DNA from 3 places in the Rhizobium sp. BR 250 genome. Region 2 is predicted to be linked to each of the others. Evidence: predicted binding sites of a transcription regulator. Region 2 holds the regulator's gene; each other region holds the start of a gene.
The links. Region 2 encodes PhoB, which activates phosphate uptake and scavenging genes when phosphate is short. Its sites were predicted from a motif close to TGTCATNNANCTGTCAT; they were not measured.
Positions count from the first base shown of each region.

Region 1: QD336_RS15035 (DUF47 domain-containing protein) is a predicted target of PhoB. The motif match lies at 1,091-1,107, and genes of this name have one in related genera.
Region 3: QD336_RS15400 (bifunctional 2',3'-cyclic-nucleotide 2'-phosphodiesterase/3'-nucleotidase) is a predicted target of PhoB. The motif match lies at 907-923, and genes of this name have one in related genera.

Region 1 is NZ_JARWKW010000008.1:208,537-210,736, forward strand. It holds gene QD336_RS15025 (efflux RND transporter permease subunit) at 1-451, shown strand, start outside; gene QD336_RS15030 (NUDIX hydrolase) at 496-1,038, opposite strand; gene QD336_RS15035 (DUF47 domain-containing protein) at 1,152-1,796, shown strand; gene QD336_RS15040 (inorganic phosphate transporter) at 1,796-2,200, shown strand, end outside.
Region 2 is NZ_JARWKW010000003.1:49,011-51,210, forward strand. It holds gene QD336_RS05475 (GcrA family cell cycle regulator) at 1-489, shown strand, start outside; gene phoB (phosphate regulon transcriptional regulator PhoB) at 1,051-1,734, opposite strand; gene phoU (phosphate signaling complex protein PhoU) at 1,765-2,200, opposite strand, start outside.
Region 3 is NZ_JARWKW010000009.1:28,831-31,030, reverse strand. It holds gene QD336_RS15400 (bifunctional 2',3'-cyclic-nucleotide 2'-phosphodiesterase/3'-nucleotidase) at 1-827, opposite strand, end outside; gene QD336_RS15395 (PilZ domain-containing protein) at 1,042-1,377, opposite strand; gene QD336_RS15390 (DUF1203 domain-containing protein) at 1,476-1,943, opposite strand; gene QD336_RS15385 (DUF4344 domain-containing metallopeptidase) at 2,108-2,200, shown strand, end outside.

The DNA.
Region 1 (2,200 bases), on a different contig from region 2:
GCTCATCGGTGTCCTCATCGGCCTCATGGTGGCTGGTAGCACCATCAACATGTTCTCGCTGATCGGCTTCATCATGCTGATGGGCCTCGTCACCAAAAACGGCATATTGCTGGTCGATTTCGCCAATCGCGAACGACGGCGGGGGCTCTCCCTCAACGAAGCGCTGGCAAATGCCGGCGTCATCCGCTTCCGCCCGATCATCATGACGACGCTTGCGATGATCTTCGGCATGATCCCGCTCGGCCTCGCCGTGGCCGGGGGTGGAGCGCAGCGCGCGCCGATGGCGCATGCGGTGGTTGGCGGCCTCATCAGTTCCACGCTGCTGACCCTGATCGTGGTGCCTGCGATCTTGTCCTGTATCGACAGCATCACGCGGCGTTTCGCCCACCTGCTGCCAAAGGCGCCGGATGCGGCGAGCGACGCGGACCCTGCGCATCACCCGGCCCAGTGACTTAATGCCCGGCGGCGCGGAAGCCGGCGGCGCGAAAGCCGCCGCTAGTTGCCCTCCTTCGTTCGGCCTTTCTTTTTGCCTTTGGGCTTGAAATCAACCAACAGCGATTTCAGCTCGATATCGCGAACGCGCCTTGCCGCCTCGTCAGGGCGCACCCATTCCAGGAGGCGTTCGCCGCTTTCCTTGAAAAGCGCATCGGCCTCCGTCACCTCGATCTGGAACACGTCGACCATGCAGGGCACGACATCGCCATCATCGAGCATCTTGAGATAGGTATAGCGACCGATGGCGTCCTTTCTCACCCGGCCGCGCACGCCCGCCTCCTCCCATGCCTCGATGGCCGCCGCCTGATGCGGCTTCTTGCGTTTCATCGGCCAGCCGCGCGGAATGATCCAGCGTCCGCTGGTCCGGGAGGTCACAAGGAGGATTTCGACATCCCCGCCATTGCCGGCATAACGGAAGCAGAGCGCGGCATATTGCTGCCGAAAAGCACCGGTGAAGAGCTTTTCCGGAACAGCAGCCAGCTGCTGAAGCAATGTGAGTGGACGGGCCGGGCGGGTCTTCCGGCGTTTCTTGGCGGGTTTCATATCCGTTGATAGTGCCGATTTTCCGGGTTGCATCAATGCCCCGCGTACATTTATGACAGTTTTATGACAATCACCCCCCACAACTAATAAAGCGCCATTGAGGGCCAATTCGCATGATGAGTATTTTTCGCAAGCTGATGCCGCGCGAGGACCGTTTCTTCGACATGTTCAGCAAACATTCCGAAACGGTCATCAAGGCGGCTGAAGCGCTTGACCATCTTTTGAGCGGCGTCGACGTCGAGAAGAACTGCGACCTCATCGTCGCGCTGGAACACCAGGCGGACGATATTACCCGCGACGTTCTGCTTGCGGTCAGGCGCAGCTTCATCACCCCCTTCGACCGGGGCGACATCAAGGACCTCATCCAGTCCATGGATGACGCCATCGACATGATGCACAAGACGGTCAAGACCATCCGGCTTTTCGAACAGAGCGAGTTCGACCCGCTGATGAAGGAGATGGGCCACGAAATCGTCCGCGCGGCCGGCCTCATCGCGGAGGCCATCCCGCTTCTCAACAAGGTCGGCACGAATGCGCATCGCCTGTCGTCCATCGCCGAAGAGGTGACCCGCGTTGAAGGCCGCTCGGACGAACTTCATGACCTCGGTCTCAAGGACCTCTTCCGCCGCCACGGCGCGAGCGGCAATGCCATGGCCTATATGATCGGCAGCGAGATCTATGGCGAACTCGAAAAGGTCGTGGACCGCTTCGAGGATGTAGCCAACGAGATCAGCGGCATCGTGATCGAGAACGTCTGATGGATGTCGCACTTGCCCTGCCGCTGCTTGTCGGCCTCATTGCCATCGCGCTGTTCTTCGATTTCCTGAACGGCCTGCACGACGCCGCAAACTCCATCGCCACCATCGTTTCCACCCGTGTGCTGCGGCCGCAATATGCGGTCGCCTGGGCGGCATTCTTCAATTTCATCGCCTTCCTGTTCTTCGGCCTGCATGTGGCCGAAACACTCGGCACCGGCATCATCGATCCGGCCATCGTGTCACCGCAGGTCATCTTCGCGGCGCTGATCGGAGCGATCGTCTGGAACATCGTCACCTGGATTTTCGGCATTCCCTCCAGCTCGTCGCACTCGCTGATCGGTGGTCTCGTCGGTGCGGGCTTTGCGAAGGTGGGCTTTAATTCCATCGTCTGGTCCGGCCTGCTC
Region 2 (2,200 bases):
TCCGAGGGGCTTAGCGCCAGCCAGATAGCAGCACAGCTGGGCGGTGTCAGCCGTAATGCCGTGATCGGCAAGGTCCACCGTCTCAATCTGCCGGGACGCGTCAAGGCCGGCGGCCCTGTCACTTCGGCGCGTTCCGCGCCCAAGCGCACGGCCGCCCCTGCTCCCCGCGCGACAAATTTCGCGACCCGCGTCAACGCGACGCCCGCACGGGTCTTGAGCCGCTCCAACGCGGCAACGGCACTGCATGAGGAAATCGATATCGAGACCGCCGAAGTTCTCGACTATGTTCCCTCCAGAAACGTCGTAACGCCGATTTCCCGTCGCCTGACACTGACGGAACTGACGGAACGCACCTGCAAGTGGCCGGTCGGCGATCCGCTCAAGGACGATTTTCATTTTTGCGGTTGTGAAGCACTGGAATCTTCACCCTATTGCAAGTTCCATGCAAAGCTCGCCTACCAGCCGGTGAGCGAGCGTCGCAAAGCTTGAGTGTTGCGGCACGCATTTGACACTCAAAAACTACGGGCCTTCGGGCCCGTTTTTTTATGACATAAAGTCAGAGGTTCTTTGCGGTCTCGGAATCAACCCAAGGGCAGATATCCCGCACCTCGCCTTCCTGAAAACCGGGCATGTTCCACTGTCGGCCGGTTTGAATTTCTGGACAGGGTACACGACTTTGGTCCTTGCGGAGTTTCAGCCATATCGCGACGTGGCGTGCCCAAACAAAGCGTAACGTCGTCCTTGCGATGAGGGATTGCACCAGACACTCCGGCGTCATCCTTGGGCGTGTCGCGAGGATCCGCAACCTTTGATTTTTTGACGCGCATATCCTCCGGGAGGCGTTCGCCATCAACTGCAGGCGGTCTAGAAACCGGATGGCAGCGGTGTGATCCGACAATCCGGATTTACACCGCATTTAAAGCCCCCTGAGTACGATGCCCGCTTTTGAAAAGATCCATAGTCAAAAAGCCCGAAACCGTTTCCGGTTTCGGGCTTCTAAATTTTCGGTTGCACTATCGGCCTTGGCGAAACTGTGCCGTTTGGTCTGGCTCAGGCTTCCATCGAATATCCGGCACCACGCACGGTGCGGATGACATCCTGCATATGCGAAAAATTGAGCGCCTTGCGCAGGCGTCCGACATGAACGTCGACAGTGCGCTCGTCGACATAGATATCGTGGCCCCAGACGCCATCCAGCAACTGCGAACGGGAAAACACCCGGCCCGGAGAGGTCATCAGGAACTCCAGCAGGCGGAACTCCGTCGGGCCGAGGCGCACTTCGCGGCTTTTGCGGTGAACGCGATGGGTCTCGCGATCCAGCTCGATATCACCGCATTTCAGCACCGAGGACAGAACCTCGGGACGCGCCCGGCGCAGCATGGCCTTGACGCGGGCCATGAGTTCCGGCGTCGAGAACGGCTTGACGACATAATCGTCAGCGCCGGTGGCGAGGCCGCGAACCCTCTCGCTTTCCTCGCCGCGCGCGGTCAGCATGATGATGGGCAGGCGTTCGGTTTCCGGCCGCATTCTCAAACGCCGGCACAGCTCGATGCCGGAAACACCGGGCAACATCCAATCCAGAATGAGAAGGTCCGGAATACGCTCCTGCAGCCGGATTTCCGCCTCGTCGCCACGGGGTATCGTGTCGACGTCATATCCCTCAGCCTCGAGATTGTAACGAAGCAGGACGCTCAACGCCTCCTCGTCTTCCACAACTGCAATCTTGGGCACCATATGCTAACTCCGCAAGCCTTCGCCTGTCTGTTACTCGGTCACCGAACCGAGCGTGTTGGAACTGTCGTCCTTCGGACGCTCGCCCTCCGGCTGGCTGCCGGTGGTCATGTAATAGATCGTCTCGGCGATATTGGTGGCGTGGTCGCCGATACGCTCGATGTTCTTGGCGCAGAAGAGAAGATGCGTGCAGGTGGTGATGTTGCGCGGATCTTCCATCATGTAGGTCAGAAGCTCACGGAAGAGCGACGTATACATGGCGTCGATTTCCTCGTCGCGCTCGCGGATGGCATTGGCCTTCTCGGCGGAGCGGGTGGAATAGACGTCAAGCACTTCCTTGAGCTGTACCAGCGCTAGTTCCGACAGGTGCTCGATGCCGCGGGCGAGCTTGCGCGGCACGCCGGTTCCGGCAACCGCGATCACGCGCTTGGCGGTGTTCTTGCCAAGATCGCCAACGCGCTCCAGATCA
Region 3 (2,200 bases), on a different contig from region 2:
TCGATGCCTTCCACGCCCGCCAGATAGAGCGAGGCATTTTCCATGCGCTCCGTCTGGCCCTTGCCGTCAATGCCGGAATGGGAAAGGGCGATGACGATATCGGCGCCTTCTTCCTTCATGACCGGCACCCAGGCCTTCGCCGCCTCGACGATGTCGCGCGTCTGGGCCTTGCCCTCGAGGTTCTTGGAATCCCACATCATGATCTGCGGAGGCACGAAACCGATGATGCCGACCTTGACCGGGCTGGTCACGCCGCCGCCGTCGCGGATCTGCTTCTCGATAATGACGTAGGGCTTGAAGAACAGCTCGTCGTTTTTCGGATCGGAAGCGAGCTGGCCCTTGGTGAGGTTGGCGCAAACATAGGGGAAACCGGCGCCCGCCAGCGTATTCGACATATAGTCGAGGCCGTAATTGAATTCGTGGTTGCCAAGCGTGCCGCAATCATAACCCAGCACATTCATGGCGTTGATGACGGGATGCTTGTCGCCGGCCTTCATGCCGCGCTCATAGGCGATATAGTCGCCGAGCGGGTTGCCCTGCAGGAAGTCGCCATTATCCACCAGCATCGAGTTTCCGGCTTCCGCACGGATGGTATCGATGACCGAGGCGGTGCGCGAAAGCCCCATCGTGTCGTTCGGCTTGTCGGCGTAATAATCATAGGGAAAGACGTGAACGTGGATGTCCGTCGTTTCCATGATGCGCAGATGCGCCTGATTGGCGGCCGCGCGCGCGGCAAAGGGGTGCAGCAGCACCAGTGCCGAGGAGGCCGCGATGCCGCCGAGAAGCGAACGGCGGGTGATGGGGTGGAGAGCGAGAAGCGACGACATGGGAACTCCTTCGGATGAAGCCTGCTCTGTCATGGGAAACGACAAGGTAGAAGCAATCGCCGAGGAGTCCATCATCAAAATGACAAGCCGGTGACGGATGGGCCAGTTTTCAACCGTTTGATAAATTTTTTGTCATTGAAGCGCGGCGCGCATGCCGGCTCTTCAGGAATGCGCGTCATTTGTGCTGCGCATTCCGGTCTTCGGGATCGAGGGCTCAGCGGGCGAGCGTCGGTTTCACTTCCTCGTGGAAGAAGCGGAAATAGGAGGAAAGCTGCGCCAGCGTGTTGGTGGAAAGCTTCAGCTGCAGGCCGAGGCGGTTCTGGTGCTGCCACTGCACCACACCCTCGATGAAGCCCAGATCGTCGCTCTGCACCTTGACCCGGCTGCCCTTGGCGGCGGCAAAAGGCCCGTCCAGTTCAAGCGCCATTCCGGTGGCAGAAAGATCAACCACACGGCCTCGGGTGGACTGGCTGAAATAATGCACCGTCGCGAAGATCCTCGTCTTGCTGCGGGGCGCGCTGCGGGTCGCCATATTGAGATTGTTTGTCATCTTGCTGCTCAAATCAATTGTTTCCGATACCATGCATCATGCTGCGGAAAGCTTGAGAGCCATTTAGTTCTTCAGTTAAAATTGCAGGTAATTGCCGATTATGCTGTATCGATACGGCACTGATAGCAATTGTTGCGGGCCGAGCGCACATGCACATAAGCAACATCCGCGCGTGCCAGAAGATGCCGCGCACGTGACACGATCTCACCCGTCGCCGTCACCGCGCCGGTGCCGTAGACGATGCGGTCGTCGGCCCCATATCCGCGCACGATGTAATCCGGGCTCTCCAGCATTGGCGGAACGAGTTCCGTCTGCGGGTAACGTTCGCAGGGCTCGGCGTGAAGGAACACCGGCCCCGTTTCCGCATAGGGCTGAAGCGAGGGAAAGGGCCGGTAGGCGAGAATCAGCATCGCTTCGCCTTCATCAATCTGGGACAGGCAGTGGCGACAGGGCATGCCGCCCGGTGAAACGGCCTTTTCCGGCGCGTTGCCATAGGCGTCGGCGCTGCCCGCCCGGAAGGCCTCTGCTTCCTTAGCCGGCATTGCAGTGAAGACGAGATCGGTCATGGCGGGGCCTCTTCAGGTTGGGATCGGCGTTGCTTCTTTGCAGCTATGATCCCGAAATGGAGCACTATCCACCCGATTCTTGACAGGTGATGCAACCACCCCATTGCGTGACTCGTTAGCTTCGGGAATCAGTGACGCTCCTCGTTCCCGGAAGGTCTGATTTTATGTTCCGTCGTTTTCTGGCCGCCGTTCCGCTGGCTTTCGTTTCGTTGACGGCTCCGATCGAGGCGGGCGCGCAGGTCGCCCCCGGTCTCGAT